2 regions of the Ureibacillus suwonensis genome follow, and region 2 is predicted to be linked to the other one. Evidence: riboswitches for the same ligand, from Rfam matches in the RefSeq annotation. Region 2 holds a riboswitch; the other holds the start of a gene.

Region 1 (8,208 bases), on a different contig from region 2:
TAAAATTTGATTTTTTCCTTGTTCGTAACTGTATGTTACATCCTCCATTACCAAAAAACTCATATTAAAAACCTCCTAATCAACATAAGGAGCAAATTGTTCACTATCCACTATTGCCGATGATTCGATGTCTACCATTTGAATTAAATCCAGTAGATTGAACCGTCCATCATGATGCCAACCTGCTTCAGGGGAAGTCATTTTTCCTAGTGCTGTGATTCGTGTTACGCCAACGTTAGCCAACAACTCTGCCCAGTGGAAAAGTTCTTTAGGGGTTGCGGCCATTCCAATCGTTTGAAGAAATGAGCGGTATGGCTTGATGTATGGCAGAATGTCTTCTAATTTTTCAAAAGAAATAACCCGAATTACTCGATTCAACGGACTTGCCGTAAAAACTTTTTCCTCTTCTTCATAAACAACCGTCCATTGATGTGTGGAAGTTCCAAGCACTTCTTTTCCTGTTGCTGTAAAAGTGCTCATTTCTTCCTTTTGCCGCCATGAAGCAAGGGCAACTGATTCTTCCATGGAAAGCTTACGCCTTGGATAACGCTTTTCGAAGTTTTCTAGCTCCCCCGCAATCAAGCGGGCAAATTCCACTGGCGATACTTTTCCGCCTTTTTGCACATAAAATAAGTGCGGTGAGTAACAACCTTGCTGATCGTAACGAATGACATCAAGTGCGGCTTGATGAGCAATTCGCCATGCTTTGTGCGCATCTAAGGCAGATTTTGAAATGATGCCAAAGCTTACTTTATGACCAAAAGGTAAAAAGCGAGTAGTAATGGGAACTTGTTTTTTTAAAGCTTGCAGCGTTTCGTTGTTACCGTATCCGATAACGAGATTCGACTTTTCAAATATCATCTTCTCTCGCTTTTCATCGCCGCCTTTCCACCACACAACTGCAAAGCAATTGGCAAGACTCGGCTCGGCCTCTGCTAAGGCTTTTGCAAACCAGCCGGCAAAAAGAGGTTCAGAACTTGAAACTTTTCCGATATTTCCTGCTTTTACTAGCAGACCAGATACGAAACTCCAAATAGGCAGTGCTGGAACATTCCCTGCCCATACATGGGTAATGAGTTCGGGTCCAATTGCTTTTGAAAAACCACCTTTTGCGCGCGGCTGAAAATGATCTAATAATAATGGATTTCCTAAATCTTCTACTAGGAAACGCTGGAGTTCGTGCTTGCGAAATGTTTTTAAAAAAGATGTAAGACCAAGGCGAATTACCTCCTCATCATAGCCGGTGACAATCGGAAGCAACTTTTCCGCCTGCTGTCGATAAGATGAACTGCGTTCCAAAAATTGTTCCGTTACATAACCGATGATGTCCACTACTGTTGATACCGACAGTGATTTTAAGATTTCCGCACTTTCTCTTTTCACCGTGTCAATGACCCTCTGCATTTGCTCTAATGTAAGGAGAGGCAGTTCCACTTCTAAATCCTGAAACTTCAGGATTTTCTTATCAAATTTCGTTTCTCCGATATTTGGAATATATCCAGCTGTTATTCTCATTTTGCTGTTCCTTTCGCCAATTGAATAAACTCTTCTACCGCTAGCGAGCATCCCCTTACCTCGGCACCTTGAACTCTACCGAACAGATAAAATCCTTCATCAACCGCCATTCCTACATCCTCAGTAGCAACCGCCATTACGGAATTAAAGTTCGCTAAATCATAATGAACTAAAACACCACGTTCTCCTTCTGGAACCTCTTCACCTGTTAACGGATTGATGACTCTCGTACGAATCCAACTAGGTCCAGTTTTTATAGATGGAACGACCTCATTGCCATCATCATAAAATTGCGTGCTTAGCTCTGTTATGCCGTACATATTAATACAATTGCTTCTATCTACACCGAAATATCTTTCAAGCAACTGATAAAATTCATTTAAATCTAATTCCTTTGATTTATTTTTATAACCACCAGTATCAAGAATTTTGCTTCCCTTCGGCAGATTAAACGTTTTTCCTAAACGCTCCAATTCCTCAAACAAATGAACAAAACTGAAACTTGCTCCGAGCAAAGCAAATGGTTCTCCTGTTTTTTCGGCATGTTCCAACTCACTGATGATTTTTTGAATATGTACGCCGTTCTCTTTTAATAAATAGCAGCTGTCCTCTGTGCCAAACTCTTTCATGACAAGAGCTAAATAATGGGCTAAGGATGAGTGCGGCATTTTCTCTTCAGTTGGAAACAAAATTCCCATGCGGATGCGATTTGTTTCTTTCATAAACCGTTCTTTAAAGTTGATAATCATGGAAAGTTCTCTGATTTCGAGAGTGGAATGAAAGTGTTTGCCTTGTTTTCCTTGGGTTGTTCCGCTTGTCATAAAGACTCTAACCGCTGCCTCTGGATCTGAACATGTCAATGGAACCTCTTTAAAGGCACTCATCGGCACATAAGGAATGTCTCGCCAATTTTTCACAAGCCGCGGTGTCTTTCCTTTTTGGCGGCAAAATGTTTGATAGGGGAGATTATGTTTGTATTGATAATTAAAAATATGTAAAGCCAAGCTATTAAACTCTTCTTCTGAAGCTTGATTCTTTTTGATAAATTGAGAAAGTTCCTCTATGATTTCTCGTTGCTGAGTCATCGGTTTTCACCCTTTCCGCAAAATAAAATGCACTCTGCCTAAGCAAAGTGCATAATTCGACTTACTACACTCCCTGCGCTGGCATTACCCAAATCAGGTTCAAACGGTCAACGACGGATTAGTCGTACTCTCAGCCTGCTTCCGCAAGCCCCCGGTTAATATATTCAATTTCAATATAAAGTCTACTTATTCTTATGAAAGATTGCAAATTCTTTTGAATTATCACCCTAAAATTATGTAGATATTCAATTATTTTTTTGTTGCAAATGCAACAAAGTTTGATTAAAATGAATTAAAAATATTGCATTTGCAATAAAAATGAAGGAGTTCATTATGAAAGAAGTTCTTCGTGAAATTGGGATGATAGCACGAGCACTAGATTCAATCAGTAATATCGAGTTTAAAGAATATGACTTAACAAAAGGTCAGTATTTGTACCTTGTACGAATATGTGAGAACCCAGGAATTATTCAAGAAAAGTTGGCTGAAATGATCAAAGTGGATCGGACAACTGCATCACGCGCAATAAAAAAACTAGAAATGAACGGATTTGTTGAAAAGCGAGAGGATCCACAAAATAAAAAAAATTAAGAAACTCTATGCGACCGAGAAAGGCAATAATGTTTATCCGTTTTTAATAAGAGAACATGATCATTCTAACGCTGTAGCTTTACAAGGATTATCTGAAGTAGAAGTGGAAACATTATTCAATCTTTTGCAGCGGGTAAGAAAAAATGTTGAAAAAGATTGGGAATACGTTAAGAAGGGAAACAAACGAAATTATTGATATGAGGAGAGATGTTCACTATGACAATCAAAATAAAAACATGTACCCTTGAAGATTTGCACACATTACAAGAAGTGGGCATTGAAACGTTTTATTACACATTTAAAGATCAAAATTCACCTGAAAATATGAAAGTATATTTAGAAAAGGCATTTAATATAAAACAATTAGAGAAAGAGCTATCCAATATTCATTCACAATTTTTCTTTGTCTATTACCAAAATGAATTGGCGGGTTACTTAAAAGTCAATAGTGATGATGCTCAGACGGAAAAAATGGGCGATGAATTCCTTGAAATTGAAAGAATTTATATTCGAGAGAAATTTCAGAAGCATGGACTTGGAAAAGCCTTGCTAAATAAAGCGATTGAAGTTGCAAAGGAATGGAATAAAAAGAAAATTTGGCTTGGGGTTTGGGAAAAGAACGAAAATGCAATTGGCTTTTATAAGAAAATGGGATTTGTTCAAAAAGGATTTCACTCCTTTTATATGGGGGATGAAGAACAAACGGACTTGATCATTATTAAAACATTGGAAGATTGATTAGCATGTATATACTGAAATATTGGCATATAAATTTCATTTCTTATGATTCTATATTTCATGATTCAGTTAATAAACTTTCGCATTCGTCAAACAAATCATATTTATCATTAGGTTCGAACACATAGACTGTCCCCAATAGTTCCATTTGACAATTTGATTCAGGACCAATATACTGTTTTTGTATTCATCATTAAAGGAGGATTATTAAAAAAGTGACACACTCAATGAGACTACGTTTCCCAACTTTGAACTAATGAATTGAATATGTTCAAAGGCTCTGCTTGTGAACGGCAGAGTAAATGGGAGTAGTCTGTCCTTTTTTAATAATCTTCATTTTTCATTTTTGAACCACATTTTTGTAATATCACTATTTATGGTTGATATTAATTAATGGGTTAATAACGTCATTTCCGAAGGCAGATTATTTCTGCCTTTTTTCTATTATTAAGGAATTTCACTTTCTTTCGATAGATTTGTACTACACCTAAGTACAAGTCCTTTTTTGATGCCTATCTTGTCAATATGTTATTCCAAACGAATGAGGGCGGATCTTCTTCCATTTGCTCTAAATCGCAAGCAGATGCTTGTGATTTTTTTAGAAAGGAAGAAGAATTAATGACTAAAAATCGTAAACATCGAAGAAGTGAACCACCCAATTTTTTAGGACAACATTTAATGCATAATAAGAAATTAATAAATGAAATAGTAGAAATTGCAAATGTAACTCGACATGATTTAGTTTTAGAGTTTGGTGCTGGAAAAGGTGCATTGACGTCGGTGTTAAGTAAAAAAGCAAGGGGGATACTGGCTATAGAATATGAAGGAAAATTTGTAAGTTTATTAAAAGAGAAATTTGCTGAAACCGGTAATGTTAAAATCATTCATCACGATATATTACAAATTCAATTGCCGAAAGAACCTTTTATCGTTGTTTCGAATATTCCCTATTCGATTACGACGCCCATTATGAAGATGTTATTGAATCATCCGATAAGTGGATTTCAGAGAGGAGCAATAGTAATGGAAAAGGGAGCGGCAAAAAGATTCACCTCTCAATTTGTGAAGGACCCATATATCATTGCTTGGAGAATGTGGTTTGATATTCGATACGTAAAAGAAATTTCTAAGAAAAACTTTTCTCCCCAACCAAAAGTAGATTCGGCACTGATTACGATAAAAAGAAAAGTAAATCCAAAAGTTCCTTATAAAGATTATTTCATTTTTTGGGGATTCGCAGACTATGTATTGCAAAACCCGCAGATGCCAATTGACTTTGCATTAAGGGGCATTTTTACAGCACAGCAAATCAAAAGGGTTAAAAGAAGTTTGGGCATAAAAAGTGAAACGCCAGTTGGCATCCTATCAATAGAGCAATGGGGTATGTTGTTTGAAACGATGGTAAAATATGTTCCAAAACACAGATGGCCTAAATTAGACAAGCGGAAATTAATCAAATGGAAAAATTCTAAACGATAAATGAAGGAATATAAACATTATAATTGAAGGTAATCTAATTACTTTACCTCATACTAAACAATAAAATCTGAATAACAAGATGTATTTAGAATGGAAATTGAAGCAGATGCTAGGATAAAATCCTCCTAAATAGAAAAATAGCCCATGAAGTTTTGCACATTGCAAAATTTCATGGGTTTATATTTTTTTAGGTTTTAAAAAACTTTCAGGATATCCATTACATTCATCATGTACAAAAGTAAAAGAAGGATTCTCCTTTTTTATTATATTTAAGCCAGTTAAGTATCAACTTCTTTTCTATTAATTAAATGGAAGAATTTAATAACATTAACAGAATATTTGATACAAGCCAGAACGGAGAAAAGAGGGAAGTAAATATTAAATTTTATAGTCTTAACCTTGCTACATCTCCAATAGTATCTTCAAAGAAACTAAACCACATTAAAGTGCCTACTTATCACTTTCATACTTCATTGGCATAATGGATTTCGTTGAACAAAACAATTTAATGGAGGGATTTAAAACAAAACTTGCAACAAAAGATTATCGAATCGGGTCCTTGGGAACGACATGGTGAACTTGTTTTTGGCAGGAGCCCATTCGTTATGAATAAGAAGATATTCAACAAGTATGTGAAGATTATAGAAACGGTACTTTTTTGAATGAATCTAATTAAAGCATAAAGAAAGTTGGGATATTAGATGAAAAAAAGTGTCTTATTAATTATCGCTTTATTTATGGCTTCGCTAAATCTACGTCCAGCTATTAACTCAATCGCCCCTTTACTAGAGAGCATTAGAACAGATCTTGGAATGAGTGCAGCTGTCGCAAGTTTGTTGACTGCCATTCCAGTGCTTTGTATGGGTCTTTTTTCTCCAATCGCCGTGAAAGCTGGGGGAAAATGGGGAATTGAACGGGTAATCGGCTTATCGCTTTTAATTATTGGAGTTGGTACTGTTATTCGTTTGTTCACAGATTCTGTATCATTTCTAGTAACAACAGCTATAATTGCAGGTATCGGTATCGCTTTGATAGGTCCACTGTTGTCTGGTTTCATTAAAGAGCATTTTCCTAATCAAGTACCTTTTATGGTTTCAGTATATACCGTAGCTCTGACTTTGGGGGCAGCAATTAGTTCTGCACTCTCTACATCGCTAGAGAATAGCTTTAACTCCTGGCAAACTTCCCTTGCATTTTGGGCAATTATAGCATTCGTAGCTGCAGTTATCTGGTGGTTATTTGTAAATCAACAAGTCAAAAAATCAGCTCACACTGCTACTTCTGGAACAAAAGTTCAATTGCCGTGGGGGAACGGTAAAGCATGGATTCTTACATTGTCCTTTGGTCTGATGGGTATGCTATTTTACTCAATTACGGCATGGCTACCTCAAATCATCCAAGGAATGGGGTACACGAAAGATTACGCCGCAATCGCATTAACAATTTTCGTAGTCGTGCAAATACCAGTTAGCCTAGTGCTTCCAATTTTGTTAAGAAGGTTTCACTCCCGTCGTTTCTGGTTGATTGTAGAATCCATTATAGAACTTGTTGGATTTATTTTACTCGTGCTAAATATTGAACCGTTGCTAGCTTCTGCATTGATAGGTATTGGAGCAGGCGGATTGTTTCCTTTAAATCTTCTTTTGCCAATTGATGCTACAGATAACGCTCATGAAGCAGCCTCTTGGTCGGCCATGATACAATCTGCTGGTTATGTAATTGGTGCATTAGGTCCTATTATTCTCGGTTGGATTTATGACGCAACGAACAGCTTTACTTCTGCAGTAGTTGGAATGATAGTGATTGTTCTAATAATGATGATTTTTCAATTTGCAGCAACCGCAAAAAGAAGTGTTAACACATTACACATTCAAGGGGAAAGCACAAGATAGTGGTGAGAAGCAGACCGTCGTTTAAGCAAGTCATTTTATTGCAGGTTGAAATGAAGGTTAAAATAATTGGATATTGAACCAGAATGTGAATGATTCTTTCTTTTATTTTTTGAAAACACCCAGCTATCTAGTAAAGAAACTGGGTGTTTTCAGTATTTATTTACTCATCGATTCATTCATTTTTTGTTTTTTATGCTGGATATGGTTTGTTCCCCATTCGTGCATTGCGTGTAAGATTGGTTCTAAGCTCCGGCCGTACTCGGTAATCGAATATTCCACTTTAGGAGGAACCTGTGGATAGACAACACGCTGAATAATATCCTCGTTTTCTAACTCACGTAATTGATTGGTCAGCATTTTTTGTGTAATTCCAGGTATACTTCGTTTTAAATCACTAAATCTTTGAGTACCATTCTTCAATAAATGCAATAAGATAATGGGTTTCCATTTTCCGACTAATATGCCTAAAGCATCTTCAACACGACAAAGATCTGGTTCTATATTCATTCTAATTACCCCTTTAGTATCTTTTTGTCAATTATGATGCTTTTTAGTTTGTACTTCTTTTTTTACTTTACGTGCGCCCGGCATGTACATGAACTATAGGGTGTAAGTCCCGAACCCCGAAGACAGAAGTAGAGGTTAGCTCAACGAAAGGGTGTCCGTGGTGACGCGGAATCTGAAGGAAGCTGGAGGCAAAACACCGGTCCGAGGAACACGAACCTCATATAAGGCTAGGTATGATTGAGTGAGTTTGCGTAACAAAACAAAGCTCTTTCTGTCGAAGGTCATATCGAGTAAATGAGGCGGATAGATGGTGTGAAAGTGCATGTACTTACCCGGGGAGGTCTGGCGGATAGGTGAAGTACGCTTCATAACCTACTTAGTGATAAGTAGCTGAACCGTCA
Region 2 (8,208 bases):
CGTTATTTCTCCAAAAAGTATATAATAGCTGTATATGGAGGTCGAACATGCTAAAAATTAAGAAAATCGAATTTATTAAAGCGGTATATGATGAATCTTTGTCCCATAATATTTTCTCTATCGCCAATGTCTATTTTTCGAACTATCCGCCCATTTTAGGCGCGTTGATATATTGGAAGAAAAACAATTCCCGTTCCGAATTTACACGGGAAGGTGAATATAAATTTTTTTACAACCTGGATGATATCACGTATTTTGCTGCTGTGAAATTCCCGAAAGGCACGAAATTGACGAGGGACCAAAAACAAGAATTATCTTATATCTTATTGGACGAACGGGGATCCATCGGCACATATACCTTTAAAACCCATCCGAGCAGAAGAAAGCGATTCGATCCGAAAAAGACGCTTGCAAGATTGAACATTCCTGAAGATTTTGATGTCAAATCGATTCCTGTCCATTATGGTCCGATCATTGATGAACAGAGCGCGGAAGAAATCCGTAGGGAAAATCCGCATTTATCAAAGGAATTCATTATCGATTATTGTTATTGGCGATATCGTTTAATAAAGCTCCATCCGACTGATTTCGAGCCTTATTTAAAATATGTGGATTTTGCATATGTATGCTATGCTTGCGATCAAATTTCGGAAAAATATTTGATTGATCATTTGGATATGGTGGATGTTTCTGCATTGCAATATAATTACCCGGTGCTTGCAAGGCTTTCTTCATCCTTTAAAAAATATATGGTCGAAGAATTGATTCGAAACGGTATGGAAATCAATCCGCATTTTGCTGATGAAATTGATACGTTTATTGAGGATGATACGTATTTCAGCGAATATGCAACCATTGATTTGTTGGATGATGATTTATTTGAAGAAGATGAGGAAAAAGTGGAATTTCAATTCTTTGAATTCGACCGCGGCCCATATAAGTGGCTTGGAAGTGAACATTTGGTGAAAGGCATCCCTTCCCTCGCTTCCCAATTATATGATGATATGGGCTATAAAAAACCGACAAACGAAGAAATGGATGAACAATTTGACAAATACAGCAAGCAGCAAATCTCATTGATCAGTGCCATTTTGGAGCCCCATTGGCTAAACCGCTACAAAGATCGCATCGATTGGAAAGCGGCCTGTTTATATAATAAACACCTGACGGATGAGTTCTTGACAGAGCATATCGAATTCGTCGATTTTGAGTGTCTTGGCAATAATTTGAGTTGCGTTTTATCCGAAGAATTCATTGAAAAGCATATGAATCAGTTCAACCACGACAAACCTGTACCGTTAATTATCCGCTTTTTGACGGTGCAAATGTATTTGAATCATAAAGACAAAATCAAAGTGAATTCCGAATTGCTGTTCCAATATTATAACAGCATCGGCGCACCCGAATACAAACAAATTCTTGATTTGCTGGATGAATAGCAGTTTTTGGACGCCATTTTCAATGAAAATGGTGTTTTTTTTTACCAATAAAACAACCTTGCTTGCGGCAACTCGACAAGCAAGGTTGTTAACTGGCTCGTATGTTTAATGTAGACAAGTGTATGACCTCTCTTTTCTGCGATCTGTAATGGTTACAGAATATATTCGCGATTTTCTTATGCATTTGCTTGTTCTTTCGTTTTTCGTGCATGTTCGTTGAATTGATCCAATTGTTCTTGGGATAGATGCTCAACGAAAATTGAAAAATTGATTGGTTCCAGACCGAATTGTTCGCATTTGGAAACGTAATATTCATAGCCTTCTTGATAAGTAGTCATAAAAAACACTCCTTTTTGATTTGTACTATAACAGTTGTTGTTTGATGATTCTAATATAGTACAGTTTTATTTTGCTGTCAACAAAAAGTTGAAAGACTTGTCTAAATTTTTAAACAAGTCTTTTTGATCTTAAATGAGGCTTTTTACCACTTTCGCGATCGTTGCTCCATCGGCTTTTCCTGCAAGGAGCGGTTTTGCGATTTTCATCGCCTCCCCCATATTCATTCCTTTTGAAATGCCTGCTTCTGTTAAAACATTGGCAATTTCCTCTTCAGATAATTGTTTTGGCAAGAAACTTTGCAAAATTTCCAGTTTGCGGTTTTCCTTTTCGATTAAATCTTCCCGGCCTGCTTGCTTTGCTCCTTCAAGGGCTTGATGGGTCTGTTTCACTTCACGATTGACAACCGCAATTTCTTCTTCATGGGAAAGTTCGGAACCTTTTTCTTTTTCCGCTTGATCCAAGGCGGATTTTAATAATGTAAGAACTCCTTTTGCAACGGCATCCTTTTCTTTCATCGCCTGTTTCAGTTGTTCGAAAACGGCTTGTTTCATCATATGATCATTATTCTCCTTTCATGGGATTTTATGAATATTATTATAATAAATTTTCTTTTCGCCATGAATGAAAAAGTGCTTTTTAATCCAGGATTCAAAACTGCAACAAACAAGGATGGATAATAGAATGCGGCAGGAAAATCGTCGAACGCCGCCTGTATTTCCTCTGGTTTAAACAGATCTGTTTTTATTTGATTACCAAAAGCGAATTTTCCATTTTTAAATATAAAACTTCCTATCCCCTGTACAAATACGATCTTTCAAGCTATACTTAGAGCGACAAAATTAAAATCATGATTGAAACCACAGGGGGAGCTTTGTGCTGAGAGTGAACAACTTTTCGTTGTTCTGACCCTTCGAACCTGTAAGATAATGCTTGCGCAGGGATTGTGGGATTTTGGATATATGTTGAATGGCGGACGAGGAGTTCTCCATACATATTCTCCCCCTTGAGGTTTCCATTTTATGGAGGGGAGAATTTTTTTATGAAAAAAATTAAATTGCAGGCTCTCATTGAAGCGGCGTTTTTTGCGGCATTCGCTTTAATTTTGGATTTGCTGCCATCGATCCAATTGGGGCCCTGGATGTCGGTTTCCTGTGCCATGTTGCCTATCTTCATTTTAGCTTTCCGTTGGGGATTCACTGTCAGCGTGATTTCCGGGTTTATTTGGGGGTTGTTGCAAGTGGTCACGGGGGATGCCTATATATTAAATATAGTGCAATTCTTAATCGAATATTTTGTCGCTTTTGCTTTCGTCGGTTTTGCCGGATTATTGTATAAACAGATACAAACCGCCTTTTTTGCAGAGAAGAAGAAAGCAAAAGGATTGATTTTGGCTGTATTGGCCGTCTTCCTGGGAAGTATCGCCCGGTATTTTTGGCATTTTCTTGCGGGTGTCGTTTTCTGGGCGGAATATGCGCCGGAAGGAATGTCCCCGGTGATCTATTCGTTGGTCGTAAATGGTGCAACGATGATTGGCGCGGCCATTTTCTGCTCGATTTTGATCGTACTTCTCCTTTCAGCCGCACCCCGGTTGATTCAGCGAAAAGGATTTGACATTGAAACGAATAAAACAACCACATCCTAATAGGATGTTTCATTTTGCGATCGGGCTGTCTGAAAAACGGGTTAACCGCTTTTTCGGACAGTTTTTATTTTTTTATAAAAACTTCTTTCACTAAAATATTTTGATAAAAAATAATAAATAGATGCCGCTTTTTTCTTTCCCAAACCTAATTTTGCTCGATTAAACCCATAAAAAAAGGATGTTTAACCTTCAAAAATTTATCTTTAATATGAATTATCAAAATATTTATAGTTGATAAAATATTATTTTTATATATAATTTACTATATTAATATACAATATTTCCACTATTAAAACAGTTCTAACAGAAAGGGTTTTGCAACGATGAAAGATTTCTTCAGTAAATTATTAACGGGAATGAGTTTAGGGATTGTGGTTTGTTTGATCCCTAATGCTCTTGTCGGAGAAATATTAAAATTGATTATTCCACATGCAGGGCCCCTTGAAACGTTCTTGACCGCCGTTTTGAACGCCTCTGTACTTGTGATGAGCTTACTGCCGGTGATTATGGGGGTTCTGATCGGAATCCAATTCAAACTGAATCCGGTTCAAATGTGTTCCATCGGACTTGCAGCTTTTATCGGCAGCGGTGTAACGACAATGGATGAAAATGGGGTCATTACGATGGCGGGGATTGGAACGGTCATCAATATCGGGATTACGGCAGCCATTGCCACATTATTCGTAAAATTCTTAGATGTGAAATTGAAGGATTGGACATTGTTATTGATGCCGGCCCTTACCATTTTCATTCCCGGTTTAATCGGTTTGGCCATTTTGCCTTACGTTCGTGATGCAAGTTTGGCCATTGGGGAAGGCATTATCTACTTAACAAATTTACAACCTGTGTTCATGGGTATGTTAATCGCAATGGTGTTCTCCATTCTGATTCTCTCACCGATTTCAACGATCGGTGTTGCTACCGCCATTATGATTTCAGGGGTCGCAGCGGGAGCGGCAAACCTCGGTGTGGCGGCTTCAGGTGTCGGCATGTGCATTGCCGCCTATAAAGCGAATAATTTAGGGACTGCCATCGCCCATCTTGCATCAGCCAAAATTCAAATGCGCAATTTCTTTATGAAGCCGCGCATTGCCTATCCAATGATCATTACAGCCGCGATTCTCGGTGCTTTATCAGGGGTTCTTCAAATTGTGGGAACACCGTACAGCGCGGGATTTGGTCTCGCTGGATTCGTGGGACCATTGAAATATTTGGATCTGGTCGGCTGGAACTTTAAAAGCATTACCATTGCAACTGTGATGTTCATCGCATTGCCTGTCATTTTAAATCTCATTTTCATTAAAGTCTTTGAGAAAAAATTTAAATGGATCAAATCGGATGATTATCTCGTTTCATACGAACATTAACATGGGATGGCTAACCTATTATAATATAGGTTAGCCTTTTTTTGTACATACGCCATTTTGGTGGGATGAAACTGTTATAAAACAGAGAATTTCTGAATATTGTTTGATTTTTTATGAATATTGAAATAACTCTAGGATGATGTTTCACTTTCAAGTAAGATGGAACTAATGTGAAGGAGGTATTTAGGATGCAAGTTCGTACGATGAGACTTGAAGAAGAAGAAGCAAAAATTGTCTATCAAGAAACAGCCGGTTTGGCCATCATCACAATCCATCGCCCTCAATTGAAAAACGCGTTGACAGCCAATATGTGGGATCAACTAGCCAAAATCGCAAAACAATCCCTTGAAAATCCAAAAAACAAAGTATTGATCCTCCGTGGTTCCGGTGAGAATTTTACAGCCGGTTCAGATATAAAGGAATTCAATCGGATGTCGTTGGAAGAAGCGGAAGAAGCGTTTGTCAGAATGGAAAATACGATTTCGACAATCGAGAATTTACCGCTCCCGACCATCGGAGTGATCAACGGACCTGCCATGGGCGCCGGACTGGAGCTTGCATTGGCATGTGATATACGCATAGGTTCTGAAAAAGCGCGCATGGGCATTCCTGTCGGCAAACTGGGCATTACGTTGAATAATAAATTTGCCAAACGTCTTGTGGATTTGGTGGGCCCATCCACAACGAAAGACTTTGTTTTCACCGGCCGCACATTCAAAGCGGAAGAAGCTTATCGGGCGGGCATGTTGAACTATTTGGTGCCTGAAAAAGAATTGACGCGCTTTTCCATCCGTTTGGGAAAATTGGTGGCCAGCATGTCCCCTGCCTCACTGCTGGCAGTGAAAAATTCGGTAAAAGAGTGCATCGATTCCGCTCCGGTTCTTTGGCAAGGTTCGACGCCTTTTGTAGATCCGATCGATTTTCCTGAAGGCGTCCGCGCGTTTGTTGAAAAACGTTTGCCTCAATTTACAAGAAAAAGATAAACAAAAAATGTGGTTGGCGATAAGTCAACCACATTTTACATTATGCCTTTCAAAAAGATGAGAATATGCATCGGTTCAAATTCAAAATGGCGTTGAAACTGGACGGAAATCTGTTTTTGTAACTGCTCCATTTTCTCGATCACATCATAATCAACCGGGGTTTTAATATGAAGGGATACATAAATCTTCGGCTGGAACTTCTTCATGGTGAATTGGACGGAATCCACTTTCGCAACCGCCGGATGGTTCGAAACGACATATTTGATCAAATCGAGATAAACATTCGGCGATATATCGATGGTTTGCCGGTGGAAATCCGGTTGGACAATGGTCGTTTCCCCCAACTTCACCCGATTTTTCGTAAATATATCAAATCCCTTTTGGATGATTCGTCTGAAAAAATTTTGTTCCACTTGCCGATATGGGATGGGCATCAAATGTTTCCCCTGGGTGAAACGGATAAATTGGGACAATTTGATTTCATTTTTTGAGCGGATATCGTCAATATAATAAAATTGTTGGATCGGGCCGAGTTCCAGCTGTTCCGCAATCTTTTTCGTCATTTTATCGCTTGTGCCGATGATCAATATGGATTGGATGTTCTGCTTTTTGATTGCTTCCATCACTTCTTTCTGATGGGCTTCATCCTGAAAAATCGCTCTCCGGACCGCCCGGATCGTGTTCTTTTCAAATTTCGCCGACGTGCCCGCAATTTTTTGCCCGTTTTTGATCAACAACCCATCGTCGATGATGGCTTCGATTTGATGATCATGGGCAAATTGCAAAGCGCTTGTACTCTTCCCTGACCCGCTCGGACCGCTTAAAGAATATACTTTCATTCTTTCAACTCCATCACTTCTTTTCTAGTATCATATACAAAAACTGGGTGGAAAGCAAAATCCTTTATTTTTACAACTTTGAAAGAATAAAAATATGTTAAAATATTTTTACGATTTGAATTCGTCAATCTTAAGGAGTGTTTATTTTGAATATTGTACCATCCAAGAAGATGTCATTATTCCAGCCAGCAATATTCGGCCAATTGAAAGAATATGCAAACAAGCAACAAGCAAAAGGTACGAAAATCATTGATTTAAGTCTCGGAAGTCCTGACCTTCCACCCCATGAAATGATAAGAAATCATTTGGCGGAGAAAAGCAAACATCCAAATGCCTATGGATATACATTGACAGGGACAAAGGAATTCAATGAAGCGGTGGCCCGTTACTACAAGCGGGTAAACAAAGTGGAACTCGATGCCGATACGGAAGTGCTGCTGACGATGGGTTCCCAGGAAGGATTGGTGCATCTGCCAATCGCCTTTTGTGATCCCGGTGACATTATCCTTACGACCAATCCCGCCTATGTCGCTTATATGGCAGGCATCCATTTGGCAGGGGCGGAAGCATATTACATACCGTTAAATAAGGAGAGAGGTTTCCTTCCGGATTTGTCGGCCATTCCTGAAGAAGTGGCAACCAAAGCGAAATTGATGATTTTGAATCTTCCCGGCAATCCGGTTCCAGCCATGCCATCGATTGAATATTTCACAGAAGTGGTTGAATTCGCAAAAAAACATAATATCATCGTCCTGCATGATGCCGCCTACTCGGAATTTTACTTTTCCGGCGATGGTCCGGTCAGTTTCTTAAACGCCCCTGGTGCAAAAGAAGTTGGAATGGAAATCAATTCTTTATCCAAAAGTTTCAGTTTGGCTGGCGCCCGGGTGGCTTACATCGTCGGAAACAGTGAAATGATCCAAATTTTAAAGCAGCTGAAATCCAATTTGGACTACGGCATTTTTGAACCGATTCAGTCCGCCGCAGCCCTTGCCTTGGATCATTCAGAAATCATTACCGACCATTTGCGGAAAACTTTTTCTGAAAGACATCATGTTCTTACAAAAGGGCTTGAAAAAATCGGTTGGGAATATGCCCCATCGGACGGAGGCATGTTTGTGTGGGCAAAATATCCATTTGACATCGACAGTGTTTCTTTCGCTTTTAAAGCCATTGAACAGGCGGGTGTCGTGATGGTACCAGGCACTTCCTTCGGTTCTGAAGGGGAAGGCTTTGTCCGCATTGCCCTTGTCCAAGAAAAGGAACTGTTGGAGGAAGCGATCGGGCGATTGAAAACGTTGAACATCTAAAGGGTCGGTTCTGAATCGGCTATCATCCAATCAAAATTGGATGATAGCTTTTTCATTTGCCGGAATCCTGTCAATCCGCCATTGGATTTGCTTTATTTGCCGATATAAAGAAAAAATCGGCCGAAATTTCAGCCGATTCAATCCACTTTATATTTGTAAGAATCATCTTCTTCATAGCGGTTATAACGCTTTTTGAACAATTCAAATAAGTAAGACACCAACACTTTTAAGATCGCATAACCCGGAATCCCCAGAACCACACCGGCAACGCCGAACAAAGAACCCGCCG

What was found. Region 2 has a riboswitch for thiamine pyrophosphate ahead of thiT (energy-coupled thiamine transporter ThiT). Riboswitches for the same ligand answer to the same signal wherever they lie in the genome.
Region 1: another riboswitch for thiamine pyrophosphate. It lies ahead of ACFPOH_RS04065 (LuxE/PaaK family acyltransferase); the one in region 2 lies ahead of thiT (energy-coupled thiamine transporter ThiT).

What each region holds. Positions count from the first base shown of each region.
Region 1 is NZ_JBHSNQ010000040.1:40,842-49,049, reverse strand. Features, by position in the region: gene ACFPOH_RS04075 (ATP-binding cassette domain-containing protein) at 1-48, opposite strand, end outside; gene ACFPOH_RS04070 (acyl-CoA reductase) at 76-1,515, opposite strand; gene ACFPOH_RS04065 (LuxE/PaaK family acyltransferase) at 1,512-2,600, opposite strand; TPP riboswitch at 2,654-2,765, opposite strand; partial or broken gene ACFPOH_RS04060 (MarR family winged helix-turn-helix transcriptional regulator) at 2,934-3,387, shown strand; gene paiA (spermidine/spermine N(1)-acetyltransferase) at 3,408-3,929, shown strand; gene erm (23S ribosomal RNA methyltransferase Erm) at 4,548-5,408, shown strand; gene ACFPOH_RS04045 (MFS transporter) at 6,110-7,300, shown strand; gene ACFPOH_RS04040 (winged helix-turn-helix transcriptional regulator) at 7,457-7,807, opposite strand.
Region 2 is NZ_JBHSNQ010000190.1:10,470-18,677, reverse strand. Features, by position in the region: gene ACFPOH_RS15555 (nucleoside-diphosphate sugar epimerase) at 48-1,439, shown strand; gene ACFPOH_RS15550 (transcriptional regulator) at 1,616-1,777, opposite strand; gene ACFPOH_RS15545 (GatB/YqeY domain-containing protein) at 1,907-2,332, opposite strand; TPP riboswitch at 2,631-2,737, shown strand; gene thiT (energy-coupled thiamine transporter ThiT) at 2,818-3,420, shown strand; gene ACFPOH_RS15535 (PTS sugar transporter subunit IIC) at 3,744-4,787, shown strand; gene ACFPOH_RS15530 (enoyl-CoA hydratase/isomerase family protein) at 4,976-5,770, shown strand; gene ACFPOH_RS15525 (hypothetical protein) at 5,806-6,609, opposite strand; gene ACFPOH_RS15520 (aminotransferase class I/II-fold pyridoxal phosphate-dependent enzyme) at 6,756-7,919, shown strand; gene ACFPOH_RS15515 (AI-2E family transporter) at 8,057-8,208, opposite strand, start outside.